Regions from separate parts of the Streptomyces sp. NPDC017056 genome, predicted to be linked through region 1. Evidence: riboswitches for the same ligand, from Rfam matches in the RefSeq annotation. Region 1 holds a riboswitch; each other region holds the start of a gene.
What was found. Region 1 has a riboswitch for cobalamin ahead of ACH4OW_RS33500 (CoA-acylating methylmalonate-semialdehyde dehydrogenase). Riboswitches for the same ligand answer to the same signal wherever they lie in the genome.

Region 2: another riboswitch for cobalamin. It lies ahead of ACH4OW_RS22165 (ribonucleoside-diphosphate reductase subunit alpha); the one in region 1 lies ahead of ACH4OW_RS33500 (CoA-acylating methylmalonate-semialdehyde dehydrogenase).
Region 3: another riboswitch for cobalamin. It lies ahead of ACH4OW_RS36550 (cobalamin biosynthesis protein); the one in region 1 lies ahead of ACH4OW_RS33500 (CoA-acylating methylmalonate-semialdehyde dehydrogenase).
Region 4: another riboswitch for cobalamin. It lies ahead of ACH4OW_RS08275 (CbtB domain-containing protein); the one in region 1 lies ahead of ACH4OW_RS33500 (CoA-acylating methylmalonate-semialdehyde dehydrogenase).

What each region holds. Positions count from the first base shown of each region.
Region 1 is NZ_JBIRPD010000024.1:147,093-149,280, reverse strand. It holds gene ACH4OW_RS33505 (RNA polymerase sigma factor) at 1-551, shown strand, start outside; cobalamin riboswitch at 600-781, shown strand; gene ACH4OW_RS33500 (CoA-acylating methylmalonate-semialdehyde dehydrogenase) at 986-2,188, shown strand, end outside.
Region 2 is NZ_JBIRPD010000011.1:274,548-276,735, forward strand. It holds gene ACH4OW_RS22165 (ribonucleoside-diphosphate reductase subunit alpha) at 1-1,315, opposite strand, end outside; cobalamin riboswitch at 1,475-1,616, opposite strand; gene ACH4OW_RS22170 (TolB family protein) at 1,916-2,188, shown strand, end outside.
Region 3 is NZ_JBIRPD010000030.1:58,208-60,395, forward strand. It holds gene ACH4OW_RS36540 (inorganic phosphate transporter) at 1-192, shown strand, start outside; gene ACH4OW_RS36545 (hypothetical protein) at 231-467, shown strand; cobalamin riboswitch at 641-791, shown strand; gene ACH4OW_RS36550 (cobalamin biosynthesis protein) at 922-1,893, shown strand; gene ACH4OW_RS36555 (cobyric acid synthase) at 1,925-2,188, shown strand, end outside.
Region 4 is NZ_JBIRPD010000003.1:553,751-555,938, forward strand. It holds gene ACH4OW_RS08270 (histidine phosphatase family protein) at 1-474, opposite strand, end outside; cobalamin riboswitch at 585-735, shown strand; gene ACH4OW_RS08275 (CbtB domain-containing protein) at 772-1,008, shown strand; gene ACH4OW_RS08280 (CbtA family protein) at 1,023-1,796, shown strand; gene ACH4OW_RS08285 (aldo/keto reductase) at 1,878-2,188, opposite strand, start outside.

The DNA of each region.
Region 1 (2,188 bases):
TCATGCTGCTCCACCACGCGCGGCGCGCCGCCCGGACCGCGCCCGACGGCGGCCTGGTGCCGCTCGCCTGGCAGGACCGCGGCCGGTGGGACACCGGGGCGATCACCGAGGGCATCGGGCTTTTGCAGGCGGCCCTGGCCCGCGACCGGCTGGGCGAGTTCCAGGCCCAGGCCGCCATCGCGGCGCTCCACGCGGACGCGCCCACCGCCCAGGAGACCGACTGGGTGCAGATCGTCGAGTGGTACGACGAACTCGTACGCCTGACCGGCAGTCCGGTCGTCCGGCTCAACCGCGCGGTGGCCGTGGGCGAGGCCGACGGCCCGCGCGCCGGCCTGGTCGCGCTGGCGGCGCTGGACGCCTCCCTGCCCCGCCACACCGCGGTGGCGGCGTATCTCCACGAACGCGACGGCGACCTGCCGACGGCGGCACGGCTGTACGCCGAAGCCGCCCGTAAGGCGTCCAACCTGGCCGAACGCGACCACCTGACGCGCCAGTCCGCCCGGCTCAACGCCGGGCTCGACGCCGGGCTCGACGCCCGCCGGGCGCGGTGACGGGCCGGGCCGCGCGGCGGGACCCCCTGGACTTACTAGGACGTCCAACTATATCGTCGTGACCAAGGCCCGCGGTGCAGGGAAGCCGGTGCGAATCCGGCGTGGTCCCGCCACTGTGACCGGGGAGTGCGACGCCGAGCAACACGCCACTGACGAGACCGAGGTCGGGAAGGCGGGCGGCGCGCGGTGATCCGGAAGCCAGGATACCGGCCGCGGGTGTTGTTCCGTGTTGTCCACGAGGATGGAGCAGACACGCATGGCACCGGTGCGTACCCACAGCCCAGGTGATCCGGCCCGGCCCGCGGCACCGCCCGCGCGCTGACGGTTCCACGCCTTTCGCGTCCCACGGCCCCGCCACGGTCCGCGCGCCCTCCGCGCCGCCCGGGTGCCCGGCCGTGCCATCCCCGGATCCCACCTGACGAGAGCAGGCTCCCATGGTCCGCGAACTCACCCATTTCGTCGGCGGCAAGCACACCCCCGGTACCTCCGGTGCTTACGGCGACGTGTTCGACCCCAACACCGGCACCGTGCAGGCCAGGGTGCCGCTCGCCGACCGGTCCGAGACGGCCGCGGCCGTCGCCGACGCGGCGTCCGCGCAGCCCGAATGGGGCGAGTGGAACCCCCAGCGGCGCGCCCGTGTGCTGCTGAACTTCCTGCGCCTGGTCGAGGGCGAGCGGGACGCGCTGGCCCGGCTGCTGTCGAGCGAGCACGGCAAGACGGTCGCGGACGCGCACGGCGACCTCCAGCGCGGCCTGGAGGTGGTGGAGTTCGCGGCCGGCATTCCGCACCTGCTCAAGGGCGAGTTCTCCGACAACGCCGGGACCGGCATCGACGTGCACTCGCTGCGCCGCCCGCTCGGCGTGGTGGCCGGGATCACCCCGTTCAACTTCCCCGCGATGATCCCGCTGTGGAAGGCCGCACCGGCCATCGCCTGCGGCAACGCGTTCGTGCTCAAGCCGTCCGAGCGGGCGCCGTCGGTACCCCTGCGGCTGGCCGAGCTGTTCTCGGAGGCGGGGCTGCCGCCGGGCATCCTCAATGTCGTCAACGGCGGCAAGGAGTCGGTGGACACGCTGCTGGAGGACCCGCGCGTCGAAGCGCTCGGCTTCGTCGGCTCGACACCGGTCGCCGCGCACATCTACGCGACCGCCGCCGCGCACGGCAAGCGCGCCCAGTGCTTCGGCGGCGCCAAGAACCACCTGGTCGTGATGCCGGACGCCGACCTCGACCAGGTGGTGGACGCCCTGGTGGGCGCCGGGTACGGGTCGGCCGGCGAGCGGTGCATGGCGATCTCGGTCGCCGTACCGGTCGGCGAGGAGACCGCCGACGCGCTGGTGGCACGGCTCAAGGAGCGGATCGGCACGCTGCGCATCGGCCGCTCCGACGACCCGCACGCCGACTTCGGGCCGCTGGTGGGCCGGGACGCGCTGGACCGGGTCCGCGCCTACGTGGACCTCGGCGTCGCCGAGGGCGCCGAACTGGTCGTGGACGGACGGGACTTCACCCTGCCGGGACACGAGGACGGCTTCTTCGCGGGCGCCTCGCTCTTCGACCGGGTCACCACGGACATGCGGATCTACCAGGAGGAGATCTTCGGGCCCGTGCTGTCGGTGGTCAGGGCGGCCGACTACGAGGAGGCG
Region 2 (2,188 bases), on a different contig from region 1:
TGGCGGTGCGGTTGGCGGCGTCCTTGAAGGTCATCCAGCCGTTGCCGGTCTGCGCGAGGGTGCGCATCATCCGCGAGTACAGGACCCGGGCCGGGACCTGCTTGACGGCGCGGCCCTCGGCCTCCGCCTTGCGGTACGCGGCGTCGAACTCGTCGCCGTACAGGTCCACCAGCTCGGGCGCGTCGCTGGGGGAGAACAGCGACCAGTCGGCGTCGGCCTCGACGCGGCGCATGAACTCGTCGGGGATCCAGTGCGCGATGTTGAGGTTGTGGGTGCGCCGGGCCTCCTCGCCCGTGTTGTCGCGCAGCTCCAGGAACTCCTCCAGGTCCGCGTGCCAGGTCTCCAGGTAGACGCAGGCGGCGCCCTTGCGCCGGCCGCCCTGGTTCACGGCCGCGACCGAGGCGTCCAGAGTGCGCAGGAACGGCACGATGCCGTTGGAGTGGCCGTTGGTGCCGCGGATCAGCGAGCCGCGGGCGCGGACCCGGGAGTACGACAGGCCGATGCCGCCGGCGTGCTTCGACAGGCGCGCCACCTGGTGGTAGCGGTCGTAGATCGAGTCCAGCTCGTCCAGGGGGGAGTCCAGCAGGTAGCAGGAGGACATCTGCGGGTGCCGGGTGCCGGAGTTGAACAGCGTGGGCGAGGAGGGCAGGTACGACAGGGTGCTGGTCAGGCGGTACAGCTCGGCGACGTCGGCGAGCGCCCGCTCGCTGTGGTCCTCGGCCAGGCCGCAGGCCACCCGCAGCAGGAAGTGCTGCGGGGTCTCGATCACCTGGCGGGAGATCGGGTGGCGCAGCAGGTAGCGGGAGTGCAGGGTGCGCAGGCCGAAGTAGCCGAACCGGTCGTCGGCGCCGTCCGCCAGGGCGCGGTCGACCAGTGCGTCCAGGCGGTCGGCGTGGGTGCGCACGAACTCGGCCGTGGAGTCGGCGATCAGGCCCTCGCGGTGGCCTGTGGCGACGGAGGCGGAGAAGGCGACCGCCCCCTCCGCGGCCGCCTCCTCCGCGATGGCGCGGGTCAGCAGGCGCGCGGCGAGCTTGGAGTACTGCGGCTCGTCGCCGATCAGGCCCGCCGCGGCCTCCATGGCCAGGGAGCGCAGTTCGGCCTCGTCCGAGCCGGGGTGGCGGCCGCGCAGCGCGGCGGCGGCGATCTTGCCCGGGTCGGTGGCGGCCAGGTCGGCGGTGAGGTCGGTCAGCGTGCGCAGCAGGGCGGCGCCGGGGCCGTCCTCGGCCCGGCCGTCGGCACCCTGCCGGGGCTGCGTGTCCTTCGCGGGCTGCACGACCTGCTCGGCTGCTGCGGGCTCCGTTGGCGCGATGGTCACGTGCTGCTCTCCCTCACTCGGCGGGGGCCTGGGGAGGAGCGCGACGGCCGCGTGCGGGCGTGCGGCACCCCCGGCACGGCAAGGGGCGCGCGGGCACACCGCGCAGCGTCCACCGGTCCAACCCGCGAGACCCGGACGTATCGACGACCGCGCCGGTCCTGGCGCGGGCGTGCTGTGGGCAGGTCTTCGGACTCACGGGTGCGGATTTACGCACTTCGTACACCGTTGCGGGACAGTTCCGGATTCGCACCGGATTCCCCTGCGACGACAGCGAGCACGAGCATACATCTTGTGCCGCCTCGTGCACCCACCCCCATATCTTGTGTCGCGTTGCGACGGGGTTGTCCGAAGCCGTGGTATTCGGGGGCCGTCCCGAGGCCATTCTCCGGGCCCAGCAAGGCGCCCCGCGGTCCGCTCCGGGGCCGCTTCCGGCCTGCCGTGGGGCGGTTCGCGGGCCGCCTGGACGGGGGCTGATGCAGGGGGCGTATTGGTGGCGCGGAACATCCCTGATGCGTTGACCGGGACCCCTGAAGCGTATTGGCTCCTTGTCTGCTCTGTCGCCCGATGGGGCGGGTGGGGGACAAGTGTGAGGGGGGAGACATGCGAAGAACCGGTGCGGCGCGTGGCGCGGTCCGGGTTGCGGGTCTGATGGCGGGGGTCTGCGTCGTGGCGGGCGCGCTGCCTGCCACGGCCGTCGCGGAGACGGCGGCGGCCCCGGCCACCGAGCGGGTCAGCGTCGCCGCGGACGGAACGCAGGGAAACGGTTTTTCGGGCGATCCGAGGCTCAGCGCGAACGGGCGGTTCGTGGCATTCTCCTCGGACGCCACCAATCTGGGACCCATCGACGCCAACGGCCAACAGGACGTCTACGTC
Region 3 (2,188 bases), on a different contig from region 1:
GCCCCGCCGCCCGCCGGGCCGGTCGTGTCCGCGCCCGCGATGGCCGTCACCGCGGTCCCCGCGCCCGCGATGGCCGACGCGCCGCTCGCGGACCCGGTCGGCGCCGCGCCGGTGATCGCGGCCCCGGTGGCCGCCCACCCGCACGAGACCCACGCCCAGCGCCGCGCCAAGGCCGGCTCGGCGGCCGGCTGACCCGGCCGCACGGCACCCACCAAGGAACGAGAACGCGAATGAGCATCGACTGGGCAGCTCTGGGCCAGGTCTTCGGCGTCACGCTCGTGGTGACGGTCGGCATCGTCGGCCTGTTCACCCTGGGCATCGTCGGCACGTCCCGCAAGCCGCAGCAGGAGGGCGCGGCGGCGACCGCCGGCGGCTCCGGCGGGGCGGCGCGGGCCGGGGCGTACGCCTGCTTCGCGCTGTGCGCGGCGGCCGTGGCGTACGGCATCTATCTGATCGTCGCCGCCTGACCCGGCAAGCACCGCACTCGGGGCGCCCGGTGCCGCGGCCTTTCCGCCGCGGCGCCGGGCGCCCTTCGCTGTGTCCTGGGACACAGCGTCGCCACCGCCCCGCGCCGCAGGTCAAGCGCGAGTTGACGGGCTCTCGCGGAGCGTGGTGGACTGCCGGAGCCATTCGGCGACAGATGAGGAAGTCCGGTGAGAATCCGGCGCGGTCCCGCCACTGTCACCGGGGAGCGCCCCTCCACCAAGGGCCACGGTCCGCGTCGCAGCCGAGAGGTTCCCGTACGGACTGGAAGGCCGGGGGAAGCGCCGATCCGGGGAGCCAGGAGACTCTTGTCGCCGTACCCGTCGAACCAGGGCGCGGACCCTGAGTGAGGACCTACCGCCATGCCCGGCCGCAGTTCGCGATCTTCTGTGCCTTCCCCCGTACCGTCCCTCCGAGGCGCGACGGCGGTCTGATCCGATGCGTGCCGAACACGCCGGCTACGCGTGCGGCGCGGCCCTCGGCTTCCTCGGCGACCTGGTCGCGGGCGATCCCCGGCGCGGTCACCCGGTGGCCGCCTTCGGGCGGGCCGCGGCCGCCGTGGAACGCCGGCTGTGGCGTGACGACCGCGGGCGCGGGGCCCTGCACACCGCGCTGTGCGCCGGGGGGACCGCCGCGGGCGCCGCGCTCCTCACCCGTGCCGTACGCCGCTCCCCCGCCGCCTCCGTAGCGCTGACCGCCGCCGCCACTTGGTCCGTCCTGGGCGGCACCTCGCTGGGCCGCGAAGCGCGGGCCGTCGGCGGCGCGCTCGCCGTGGGCGACCTCGACGTGGCGCGGGAGCGGCTGCCGCACCTGTGCGGGCGCGACCCGCAGGCCCTGGACGGGCAGCAGATGGCGCGCGCCGTGGTGGAGTCCGTCGCCGAGAACACCTCGGACGCGGTGGTCGGCGCCCTGGTCTGGGGTGCGGTCGCCGGTGTGCCGGGGCTGCTGGCGTTCCGCGCCGTCAACACTTTGGACGCGATGGTGGGGCACAAGTCGCCGCGCTACCACCGCTTCGGCTGGGCCTCGGCCCGGCTCGACGACGTGGCCGGTTTCCCCGGTGCCCGGCTGACCGCCGCGCTGGCGGTCCTCGCGGGACCCGACCGGCGGGGCGCGTGGCGTGCCTGGCGGCAGGACGGCCCGTCGCACCCGAGCCCCAACGCGGGTCCGGTGGAAGCGGCGTTCGCGGGGGCGCTGGGCGTACGGCTGGGGGGCACCCTGGCATACGGCGGCCGGGTCGAGCACCGGCCGGTGATGAACGGCGCCGCCGGGCGCCCCGTAGCGGTACCGGACATCGAGCGGGCCGTCACGCTGTCGCGCCGGGTGAGCGCGCTGGCGCTGGCGGCCACGGTCGCGGGCCGGTGCGCGGTGGGGGCCGTACGGCGGGCCCGTACGGCCGGGAGGGCCAAGTGAGCAGCAACGTGCGGACGGCGAGGAGCGCCACGTGAACGGACCGGGTCAAGCACCGCTCGGCGGCGGGCTGCTGGTGGCGGGCACCACGTCCGACGCGGGCAAGAGCGTGGTCACGGCGGGCATCTGCCGCTGGCTGGCCCGCAAGGGTGTCAAGGTGGCGCCCTTCAAGGCGCAGAACATGTCGCTGAACTCGTTCGTGACGCGCGAGGGCGCGGAGATCGGGCGGGCGCAGGCCATGCAGGCCGCGGCGGCGCGCGTCGAGCCGAGCGCGCTGATGAACCCGGTGTTGTTGAAG
Region 4 (2,188 bases), on a different contig from region 1:
CGGCGGGGCCCCCAGAGCGCCGACCACGGCCGCACGTACGACGTCCGGCTCCACTACCGCCACGACCCGGCCGCCCTCCGCCGCGAGGCCCGCCAGCCAGTCCGCCACCCGGCCGAGCAGCCGCGTCAGCGTCTCGCCGCCGTGTGCCGCACTGTCCGGGTCGGACAGCCAGGCCGCGACCGCCGCGGGCTCGGCGGCCATCACGTCCTCCAGGGCGCGCCCCCGCCAGCGGCCCATCGCGCACCCGGCCGCGCCGGGGTCGGGCACCGCCCGCAGGCCGAGCGCCTCGGCCGTCTCCCGGCAGCGCGCGGAAGGGGAGGTCAGGGCCCGGTCGGCGGGCAGGGCGGCGGCCGCGGCGCGTACGGCGCGGGCGCGGCGCAGCCCGTCCGGCGTCAGCGGTTCGCCGGCCGGGAAGCGCACCGTGCGCAGGGCGTCGTCGAAGGAGGGTGAGAGCAACATCACCCGAGTTGTCATGGGCACCTCTTCCAATGCGGAAATCCCGGTGGCGCACCAGGGCAACAGTGGGGCGCGCGACCGCCACCATGCATCCGTACGCCGACCCGCGGGGCCTTTTCCCCGCCGCCGCCACGCGGTACGTTCCCGATGATATTGACGATGACATGACGGAAGCCGGTGGAATTCCGGCGCGGTCGCGCCACTGTGAGCCCGGACCGGTCCCGTACGGAGTACGGGGACGCCGGGTGAGCCAGACCCGTCCTGTCGTTACGACTCCCACCGACCGGGACGCGAGTTCCCCCAGGAGGCTTCGACATGGCCCAGTCCGCCGTACCGCCCACCACCGGCCCCGCCGCAACCGCCCCGTCCGCCGCGCCCGCCACCCTGCCGGTCAGGACGGTACTGCCCTGGGCGGTCTTCGGCGGCATCCTCATGCTCGTCCTGCTCTACTTCGTCGGCGCCGAACAGGGCGCCACCTCCCTGCTCTCCGGTACCGACGTGCACGAGTGGGTCCACGACGGACGCCACCTGCTCGGCTTCCCCTGCCACTGACCGGGAGCCCGCAGATGAACTCCGCCACCGTCAGATCCCTCCTGGTGCGCGGCATGCTGGCCGGCCTCGCCGCCGGCCTGCTCGCCCTGCTCGTCGCCTACCTGCTGGGCGAGCCCCAGGTCGACGCCGCCATCGCGTTCGAGGACGCGCACGCCCACGAACACGAGGCCGAAGTCGTCAGCCGCGCGGTGCAGTCCACCGCGGGCCTGGCGACCGGCGTCCTGGTGTACGGCGTCGCGCTGGGCGGGATCGCCGCCCTGGCCTACTGCTTCGCGCTGGGACGCGCCGGCCGCTTCGGGCCCCGCGCCACCGCGCTGCTGCTCTCGGGCGCCGCGTTCGCCGCCGTCTACCTCGTACCGTTCCTGAAATACCCGGCCAACCCGCCGTCGGTCGGCGACCCCGACTCCATCGGCAAGCGCACCGCGCTGTACTTCCTGATGATCGCCCTCAGCGTGCTGCTGACGATCGCCGCGGTGATCCTCGGCAAGCGGCTCGCTCCGCGCCTGGGCGCCTGGTACGCGACGGTCGCGGCGCTGGCCGCCTTCGCCGTGGCCGTCGGCCTCGCCTACGCGTTCCTGCCGGCCGTCAACGAACTGCCCGCCGACTTCCCCGCCCTGCTGCTGTGGAAGTTCCGGGTCTCCGCGCTCGCCGTCCAGCTCGTCCTGTGGACCGTCTTCGGCCTGCTCTTCGGCGAACTGGCGGAACGGGCCACCCGGCCGCGCCAGACCGCCGCGGCGGCCGCATCGCCGCGCAACACGGACGGCACCGCGGCGCCGACCCCCAACTGAGGGCCTGGGTCGCCGCTCCGGCCGGGGCGGCGACCCAGGACGCTCGGGCTCTCGGCTTGTCTTCCTGGCCCGGTCCGGATTTCAGCGGCCGAACCGTGACTGCAATTGCTCAGGGAGACGTTCGCCCTGAATCCGGATGCGGGCCGCGGCCTCTTCGATCCGGTGCAGGTCGCCGGTGGTCAACTCGACGTCGAGTGCGCCCGCATTCTCTTCCAGGCGGTGCAGCTTGGTGGTGCCGGGGATCGGCACGAACCACGGCTTCTGCGCCAGCACCCAGGCGAGCGCGATCTGGGCCGGCGTGGCTCCTTTGTCGTCGGCAATCTGCTGCAACAGGTCGACCAGCACCTGGTTGGCTTTCCGTGCTTCAGGGCTGAAGCGCGGAAGCAGGCGGC